Regions from separate parts of the Ruegeria sp. J8 genome, predicted to be linked through region 1. Evidence: riboswitches for the same ligand, from Rfam matches in the RefSeq annotation. Region 1 holds a riboswitch; the other holds the start of a gene.

Evidence for each region. A riboswitch is a leader RNA that binds a small molecule or an ion and turns the genes downstream of it on or off. The one in region 1 is predicted to bind cobalamin.
Region 2: another riboswitch for cobalamin. It lies ahead of ACR0L1_RS12245 (DUF1636 family protein); the one in region 1 lies ahead of ACR0L1_RS17600 (hypothetical protein).

Annotation. Positions count from the first base shown of each region.
Region 1 is NZ_JBQFMR010000009.1:49,646-54,149, forward strand. Features, by position in the region: gene ACR0L1_RS17585 (bifunctional 2',3'-cyclic-nucleotide 2'-phosphodiesterase/3'-nucleotidase) at 1-570, shown strand, start outside; RNA gene ffs (signal recognition particle sRNA small type) at 610-708, shown strand; gene ACR0L1_RS17595 (alpha/beta hydrolase family protein) at 703-1,581, opposite strand; cobalamin riboswitch at 1,718-1,938, shown strand; gene ACR0L1_RS17600 (hypothetical protein) at 2,023-2,430, shown strand; gene ACR0L1_RS17605 (protein-tyrosine phosphatase family protein) at 2,433-2,930, opposite strand; gene ACR0L1_RS17610 (DNA polymerase III subunit gamma/tau) at 3,069-4,504, shown strand, end outside.
Region 2 is NZ_JBQFMR010000005.1:84,096-88,599, reverse strand. Features, by position in the region: gene ACR0L1_RS12260 (FecCD family ABC transporter permease) at 1-317, opposite strand, end outside; gene ACR0L1_RS12255 (ABC transporter substrate-binding protein) at 319-1,266, opposite strand; gene ACR0L1_RS12250 (ABC transporter ATP-binding protein) at 1,263-2,069, opposite strand; gene ACR0L1_RS12245 (DUF1636 family protein) at 2,066-2,410, opposite strand; cobalamin riboswitch at 2,513-2,712, opposite strand; gene ACR0L1_RS12240 (bifunctional enoyl-CoA hydratase/phosphate acetyltransferase) at 2,950-4,344, shown strand; gene ACR0L1_RS12235 (acetate/propionate family kinase) at 4,337-4,504, shown strand, end outside.

The DNA of each region.
Region 1 (4,504 bases):
GCCGTCGCGGTCACCGGTTCGCAAATCGAAGACTGGCTGGAAATGTCCGCAGGCGTCTTTAACAGGATGATCCCCGGCCAACGATGCGATCTGCTGGCCTCGGACCGCGCGGGGCATAATTTTGACGTCCTGCATGGGCTGACATACCGGATCGACCTTAGCCAGCCCGCTCGGTTTGGCGCAGATGGGGCACTTTTGCACCCATCGGCCCGCCGCGTCCGCGAGATTCGTTTCGAAGGCCAACCCTTGGATGCAGAGCAGACTTTTGTGGTGGCGTTGAATAATTACCGCGCAAATGGCGGTGGGCACTTCCCCTTTGCCGGGCGGGCGACGCGCGTTCCGCTGCCGATTCTGCCTCTACAAGATCTGGTCAAAAACTACGTGACTGCCGGGCCTCATTCCGGCACCGTGTTCGAGCGTCCGTTCCGTCTGTCCCCCGTGGCCGGGGCGGTGGCGGTTCTGCGTACTGGCCACAAGGCCCGGAACCATCTGGACGACATCTCAGAATTTGCACCAAACATCGCCGGAGAGGACGAGGCCGGTTTTCTGATGATCCATTTGACGCTCTGACGGGTTGTCATTTGCCGCGCACTTGCCTATATCGCGTGCTGAGAGGTTGGCGCGGGCGAGCGCCTCGCCAACCTGGTCAGGTCCGGAAGGAAGCAGCCACAACGAGCCCCGCTTGGGTCGATGTCCAACCTCTCACTTATCTACCACATGATCCTGGGCAATAAGCTGCGGCCAGACCGCTGCGTTGCGACGGGCGAACACGCCGATATGCCCGATCTCTTTCACCCCAAAATCTGACAGTGACAACAACCTACGCCGCGCATTCGGGCCATAAAGCTCGGCCAGGCGCCACACCGCTTTGGGCGGCACCACCTGATCGTCGTCGAATGCGATCAGATCGACCGGCACTCCCTGCCCGGCCCAGTGCGCCTCGGGCAGGGTCTTGCCCAAATCGGGCAGGTAGTTCGTCGGTGCCGTGCACCATTTACGCCACTGCCAGTAGACCCGCGCGGGCAGGTCAGCCCCAAAACCCAAAGCCCTGCCCGGCAAATACCCCGCCGCTTTGACAACCAGCGGCGCATGGCCATACCAGAACAACCCCGCCAGCGCCTTGTACGGCCACGGGTGATCAGACAGAGTGACAAGCCCGGAGCAAACACAGATCATGCGGTCAATCTGCGCGATATCCGGCTGAACCGGGCCCAGCATTCCACCAACGGAATGGCCGATGCTCCATTGTTCCGCGTCCGGGAAGCGTCTGCGCATTTCCGCGCGGGCGGCGGGCATGTCGACCAGCGCCCAGTCCGCCATAGTTACCTGCGAGTCCTGCAATCGGCCGGTCAGCGAATGGCCGAAATCCCGATAGTCATAGGTCAGACAAGCCATACCCTGCTCGGCCGCCAGCCAATGGGCAAAATGCTGATAATAGTCGCGGGGCACGCCGGTCGCTGCATGGATCATCACAACTGTCTTGGGAGGCAGAGCAGGCAGATAGAGCCGCCCCGACAGCATCGCCGGACCGGACGGAAACTGGACATCTTCGGTCAAAACAGAATGCGTATTGTCCAACATCGCCCGCGCCTCATGTTCTAAACTGTTTAGTTCACCCGCGCAGTCGGCCCTGTTCCGTCATCAGAGTCAAGCCGTGGGGAAATTGACCCAACGTCGCGCCGGGATTCAATGGCGCTTGACTCGAAGCCCGCTCAACCGCTAGCGATGGCGTGATGGTTCTCGTCCCCGGTCACGGGGCGGGATGAAAAGGGAACACGGTGCGATCCTGCCCGGCATTGCCGGAACGGATCAAGGCCGAGACTGCCCCCGCAACTGTAAGCGGTGAGCAATGCCGAGATACCACTGGCCGAAAGGCTGGGAAGGTCGGCAAAGCCACGACCCGCAAGTCAGGAGACCTGCCATCGAACGAAAACCGAAACTCGGGCGGGGTGTCCGGGACAGGTCGTCAGCACGCTGTCACACCTGATCCATGCCCCTCGTCCAGCGCGCGGAGGGCGCATCATGATCTGGAAGACCAAGACCCACGAATTCACCGCGACGGTATGCCAAAAAACCGGCGCCCCCTGCCCGGCACTGGCCCGAATGGCACGCGCCCTGACGGATGCAATGGCCACGGCCCGTCCGGCAACAACCGATGCGTTCGAGATCGAAGGCAGCAGCGACTTGACCCATTGCGCCGAAGGGTGCTCGGCCCGGTTTCGCGCCCAACCCGATCAGATCCGGGTGTTCTGCGGTGTGGCCGCCGACACTCCGGCCGAGCGGCTGGATCGCTATGCGGATATGTTGTTCGGAGCAGATTTCACCGCCCACGCAGCCAGCCTTTTGCCGACACCGCCCTGCGCGATGATGGAAGTGGTTACCACGGCGCCCCAGCCAGCCGCGCCGACCGAACACCAGCTTTCAGCCTGAATTCAGCTGCCCGTCCGGGCCGCCGAAGTGGCCCAGACCATCTGCGCCTCGGTCTCGACGGCGCAGGGACGTACTGTCCGTAGCATCTGCAAAGCGGTATCTGCGGGCAGTCCGCTATCCGTCATCAACCGCAAAGCAACCATACCCGATCGCCCGCAGCCGCCCCGACAATGGACCAAAACGCCTCCGCCGCCGGACAGCAGCGCACGGGCCCGCTGGCTGACATTGGACCAAATGGCCTGTATCCGCGCATCCGGCGCACCAAAATCCTGGACCGGCAGGTGAGCCCATTCGACCCCGTGCCGCTCCAGATCGCCACCGAACGCCGCCGCTCCCAGGTTTTTCATCTCAGAGCTTGTGGTCATTGAAATCACCAGATCCGGTCGCCAGTCCTGCACCGTCTTCAGATCGGCCGCATAGGCACCTCCCGCGCCGGGCAGCGGAGATATCCCCAGACGACCCGGCCCCAGTCGCAGGGAATAGATGGCGAAATTATTCATGGCACGTTCCGATCAATCTGCACCGATGATGTATCGCCTGCGTCCTTGCTTGCAAATCGAATTTCCTGCGCTGCTGCTGTGGACGTGGGCGGCAGGGGTCACTACGCTGCATCGGACTCCGAATCCGACAGAGCAGATATGACCGACACGCCCAGCCCCGCCTATCAGGTTCTTGCCCGCAAATACCGCCCGGAAACCTTCGCCGATCTAGTCGGTCAGGACGCCATGGTACGCACGCTGAAAAACGCGTTCGAGGCGGATCGAATTGCGCAAGCCTTTATCATGACCGGCATTCGCGGCACCGGCAAAACCACCACGGCCCGTATCATCGCCAAGGGTATGAACTGCATCGGCCCCGACGGCGAGGGCAAGCCGACCACCGAACCCTGCGGCCAGTGCGAACATTGTGTGGCCATTATGGAGGGCCGCCATGTGGACGTGATGGAGATGGACGCCGCCAGCCGCACCGGCGTCAATGATATTCGCGAGATCATCGACAGCGTCCGCTACCGCGCGGCCTCGGCCCGCTACAAGATCTACATCATCGACGAGGTCCACATGCTGTCGACCAGCGCCTTCAACGCGCTGCTCAAGACGCTTGAGGAACCACCCGAGCATGTGAAATTCATCTTTGCTACCACCGAGATTCGCAAAGTACCCGTGACGGTTCTGTCGCGTTGCCAGCGGTTCGACCTGCGCCGGATCGAACCCGAAGACATGATCGGCTTGCTGCGCCGCATTGCTGAGGCCGAAGGTGCGCAAATCGCCGAGGACGCGATGGCGTTGATCACCCGCGCGGCTGAAGGCTCGGCGCGGGATGCGACCTCTCTGCTGGATCAGGCGATTTCACACGGTGCCGGGGAAACCAGCGCCGATCAGGTGCGTGCGATGCTGGGTTTAGCCGACCGTGGCCGAGTGCTGGACCTGATGGACATGATCCTGCGCGGCGACGCCGCCGGGGCGCTGACTGAGCTTGGCGCGCAATATGCCGAAGGCGCCGACCCGCTGGCCGTGCTACGCGATCTGGCCGAGATCACCCATTGGGTCTCGGTCGTGAAAATCACGCCGGATGCCGCCGAAGACCCGACCGTGTCCCCCGACGAACGCGCGCGCGGTCAGCAAATGGCAGAGGCCCTGCCGATGCGCGTCCTGACCCGTATGTGGCAGATGTTATTGAAGGCTCTGGAAGAGGTCTCAGCCGCCCCCAACGCCATGATGGCCGCCGAGATGGCCGTGATCCGCCTGACCCATGTTGCCGACCTGCCCAGCCCGGAAGAGTTGATCAAACGTTTGCAAGACACCCCGCCTCCGTCACCCAATGACGGACCCGGCGGCAGAATGAGCGCCCCACCGCACGCCGTGCAGGCCCCCGTGGCCTCTGCCTATGCGCCACACGTACGCGGCGGAGCAGGTGCACCGACGGCGGCACTGGCGCAGGATGTGCAGACGGCTCTGGCCCGCTACCCGACCTTCGAACATGTGGTCGAACTGATCCGCACCAACCGGGATGTGAAACTGCTGGTCGAGGTCGAAAACGGTGTCCGGCTGGTTTCGTACCAACCCGGACGGATTGA
Region 2 (4,504 bases), on a different contig from region 1:
GCACCCGCTGCAGCGCCCGAAGACAGCCCGAACAGAAACGGGTCGGCCAGATCGTTCCGCGTGGTTGTCTGCAAGACAACGCCGACAATCCCCAAACCAGCGCCGATCACGGCCGCAAACAGCGCGCGGGGCAGGCGCAGGTCAAAGACGATACGGTGCAGGGGCGACACGTCTCCATCCACAAGGCCTGTGCCCAGCAATATGGCCTTGAATGTATCGGACAGAGGGATGGATGTGGTTCCGTAGATTGTTGAAACCAGAAGAAGGGCGGCCAGAATGACCGCCCCCACCAAAAGTGTCAGCCCCAGACGGCCCAAATTAGTTCAGGCCCTTATGCATGGCCTGTGCCATTTTCGAGATCGCCTGAATGTTCGCGGGTCCCGGCGTCAGTTCTTCGTACCGCAGACCGATCCAGCGCTCGTTTTTGACCGCATCGGTTTGCGACATCACCGGGTGCTCTTGCAGGAATTTGAACGTATCCGCCGCGCCATTTCCGGTTTGATAGTCCAACAGCACCAGGAACTCGGGGTTCGCGGCGGCGACGGCCTCCCAAGAGCTACGGCCCCAGCTTGTATCCATGTCATGGGTCACGTTCTGACCGCCCGCAGCGGCAATCATCGCATCTGGGATGGCGTATTTTCCGGCGGTGAAGGGCGCATCAGCGGGCCCGTCCAGCAGGAACACGCGCGGTTTCGGCAGATCGGCGGTTTTCGCCTCAATCGCGGCCAGCTCGTCTTTCCAGCCTGAAACCAACGCTTCGGCCTTGTCTTCAACATGCATGACCTTGCCCAGACGCAGGACATCGTCAAACAGCAGGTCCATGCTGGCCTTTGGGCGGTCCTTATGCAGGTGAACGCAGCTTTCCGACAGGATCATAGTCTTGATCCCGAAGGGCGCCAGCGTTTCCGGTGTCACATCACCACCGGGCCGCATTCCGTAGTACCAACCGGCAAAGAACAGGTCGGGTTCAACGGCCACCAGGTTCTCGACCGTCGGATATTTCGGGGCCAGTTCCGGGATATCGCCGCGCAGCGAGTCGAACTCGGGGCTGGTTTTGTACCAGCCGGTAATCCCGGTCAGGCCGACGATCTTGTCTTGTAGACCCAGTGCAAAGGCCATGTCGGTCATGTTCATGTCATGCACGACCAGACGCTCGGGCTGGGTTTCAAACACCAGCGGTTCGCCGCAATTGTCGACGGTAACTTCATGCGCGGCGGCACCGCCCGCCATGGCTGTAACCAGCGCCACGGACAAGATGTGTTTCATTCGGAAATGCTCCTAACAGGATTGGAAACTGAGGTTTTTCGGATGTCCAGCGCCGGGATCAAGCGGCCCTCGTGCTGGAAAAACAGGTAATCTACGCCGAACGTGTCACGCACGCGGTCGGTGGTGAGCACGTCGGCCACAGGTCCGAACCCGGTAAGACGGGTGGATTTCATCAGCGCGACATGCGTCGCAAATTCCGGGATCATGACCAGATCGTGGACGATCATCACCACTGTGATCCCCAGCCCGGCCACCAGTGACAACATCCGCCCCTTGGCGTCCGGGTCCAGATGGTTGGTGGGCTCGTCCAGAAACAGCAGTGCCGGGTTTTGTGCCAATGCCCGCGCGATATGGGCGCGCTGCCGTTCCCCGCCCGACAGAACCGCCATGCGCTTGTCGGCCAGATCGTTCAGGCTGGTCAGGTCCAAAATTCGCGCAAGATCGGCGGCATGGGCCTCGGCCGAGCGGTCGGACCGGATCGGGATCTGTCCCAGCGCTACATACTCGCGCAAGGAGAGCCGCCCGTCGGGATATTCCTGCTGGCTGACAACAGCGATCATCCGCGCACGCTCGGTCGCTGACATGCTGCGCAAATTTCGCCCCTTGAACAGTACATTGCCGTCCGAAGGATGCTCGGACCCGCATAGAAGGTTCATCAGCGTTGTCTTGCCTGCGCCGTTGGGCCCAGCGATGGCCAGAACCGCGCCTTCGTGAAGCGCAAAGGTGATGTCCTGAAGCAGAACTTCGCCGTGATAGGCGTGATAACCGACGCCGTTGACCTGAAGGAACGCATGTTCGGTCATGTGGCCCCCGTAGCCAAGGGCGGCATCCGCGACAAGGTCTTGTGCAACAGCGCCTCGGGGCGATCCGTTGCCTTGGTCCAACCTGTGGAACTGTTTTGGTATTGCCGCGCGAAAGCGGCCAAAGCGTCGATATCGGCCGAGGTTTGAATTTCGCCAAACAGATATTGTGCCTTCGCACCCGCCTGAAATCCAACGGTCAGCGGGTGATCGCAACCGGCCATACACTCGATCATCCGTGTGCCGTAGCCCTCGGGCAGGCGCTCGCGCAGGGCCTCGGCAATCGATAGCGCCGCCTCTGCCCCTTGGCAGGTCGTGCAGATCAGCACCACATGATCCGTCATGCTCCGCCCCACCTGCATGCCAGACGGGCAGGGAGAGGAACGGTTCTGATGACATCGAGTCGATGTGACATTGAGCCTCTTTCCAGGACACCCCGCCCCGGTTTGGTTGCGTTTGAGATGGCAGGTCTCCTGACTCGCGGGTCTGTGCTTGGCCACCCTTCCCGACCTGATCCGGCCAGTGGGATATTGGCGTCGCTCACCGCCTACAGTTGCGGGGGCAGTTACGGATTTGGTCTGCACCTTACCGTATTCCCTTTTCATCCCGCGCGTGCAGCATCGGGAACCATCGTAGCGTCACTGCCTCAGATCAGAGCATGGGTCAATATGGATTCCGCAACGTTCCGGTGAAGACAGCGCAAAGGATATTGCTGCTCAGTGGGCAATCAGTTATGCTGCGACGCAGCAAAATTTGAAAGCCGAGGCTACGTTTTGCGGGCTCAAGGGTGCTGGACGTACTATTGTGACCCCGAACTGACCTGCATCAATTAAACCCGCGACCCAAGTCGGTAAGACGTCCGAAAAACCAAAGTTGGCACGCTATGAAAATCCAGGAAAATAAAACCTTCGAGCAGCTCAAGGTTGGCGACGCGGCACAACTGACCCGCTTGTGCACGGTTGACGACCTTTATGCTTTTGCCTCGGCCTCGGGCGATCACAATCCGCTGCATCTGGCAACCTATGACGGGGATGGCGACGGCCTTGCCGAAGCCGTCGCACCCGCGCTGTGGCCCGCCGGTCTGGTCGCAGCCGTGCTGGGAAACTACATGCCCGGCGCCGGAACGCAGACTCGCCGCGCGGATTTGGCCTTCCACCTCCCGGTGCTTGCGGGTGAAGAACTGACTGCCTTTGTCGCTGTTGAGGAAAAGCGCGACGATGGTGATCTGCTCTGCTCAGCCGAAGTGCGACGGGTCGTTGACAATGCTCTGGTTCTCAGCGGCACCGTTCAGGTCACACCGCCTTCGACGCATATGGAGTTCGACTCGGTCGAGGTCCCTGGCCTGATCGTGCAGCGGCACCGCCATTTCGACGCGCTGTTGGAAAAAGCGCGCCCACTAGAGCCGATGCCAACCGCCGTTGTTGCGCCAGAAGAGCCCAACTCTCTGAGCGGCGCGTTGCTGGGACATGCCAATCATATTATTTCGCCGATCCTCGTCGGGGACCCCGATAAAATCGCCGCTGCTGCCGCTGAGCTGGGGGCCGACTTGTCTGGCATCGAAATTGTCGAGGCCCGCAGCCACGGCATCGCCGCGCACCGTGCCGTGGATCTTGTAGTCGACGGACGCGCGCAGACCCTGATGAAGGGGTATCTGCATACCGATGAGTTGCTGCACGCGGTTTTGCGTCGTGAAAAAGGGCTGCGCACAGGGCGGCGACTGTCACATGTGTTCGTAATGGATGTTCCGGGCATGTCGCGCCCGATCATGGTGACGGATGCGGCGGTGAATATTGCGCCTGATTTGGAAACCAAGGCGGATATCGTGCAAAACGCGATTCACCTGGCACATTCTTTGGGAATCGAACAGCCCAAGGTCGGCGTGTTGTCGGCGGTTGAGACGATCAACCCGCATATGCCGTCATCGGTCGATGCGGCCTTGCTGTCGAAAATGGCCGAGCGCGGTCAGATCACCGGCGGGTTGGTCGATGGGCCGCTGGCGATGGACAATGCGGTTGATCTGAACGCCGCCCGTACCAAAGGGATCACGTCAGAGGTTGCCGGTGCTGCCGATATTCTGGTCGCGCCTAATATTGAGGCCGGGAATATGGTGGCAAAACAGTTGACCTTCATCTCTCATGCCGAGGCGGCAGGGGTCGTGATCGGTGCGGCCGTTCCCATCATTTTGACGTCACGATCCGATGATGATGCCTCGCGATTGGCATCCTGTGCTGTAGCCGCGCTTCATGCGCATGCAAACAAGGGTAAAATCCATGGCTGATCATGTTGTGGCGCTGAACGCCGGGTCTTCTTCCCTGAAATTCGCGCTTTATGAGCTGGTTGAGGGCAATCGCCCCAGTATGCGCTGGCGTGGCCAGATCGAACGTTTGGGCGACGCACCACGTTTGCTGGCCCAATCCGCTGGAGGACGCTCGATCGAC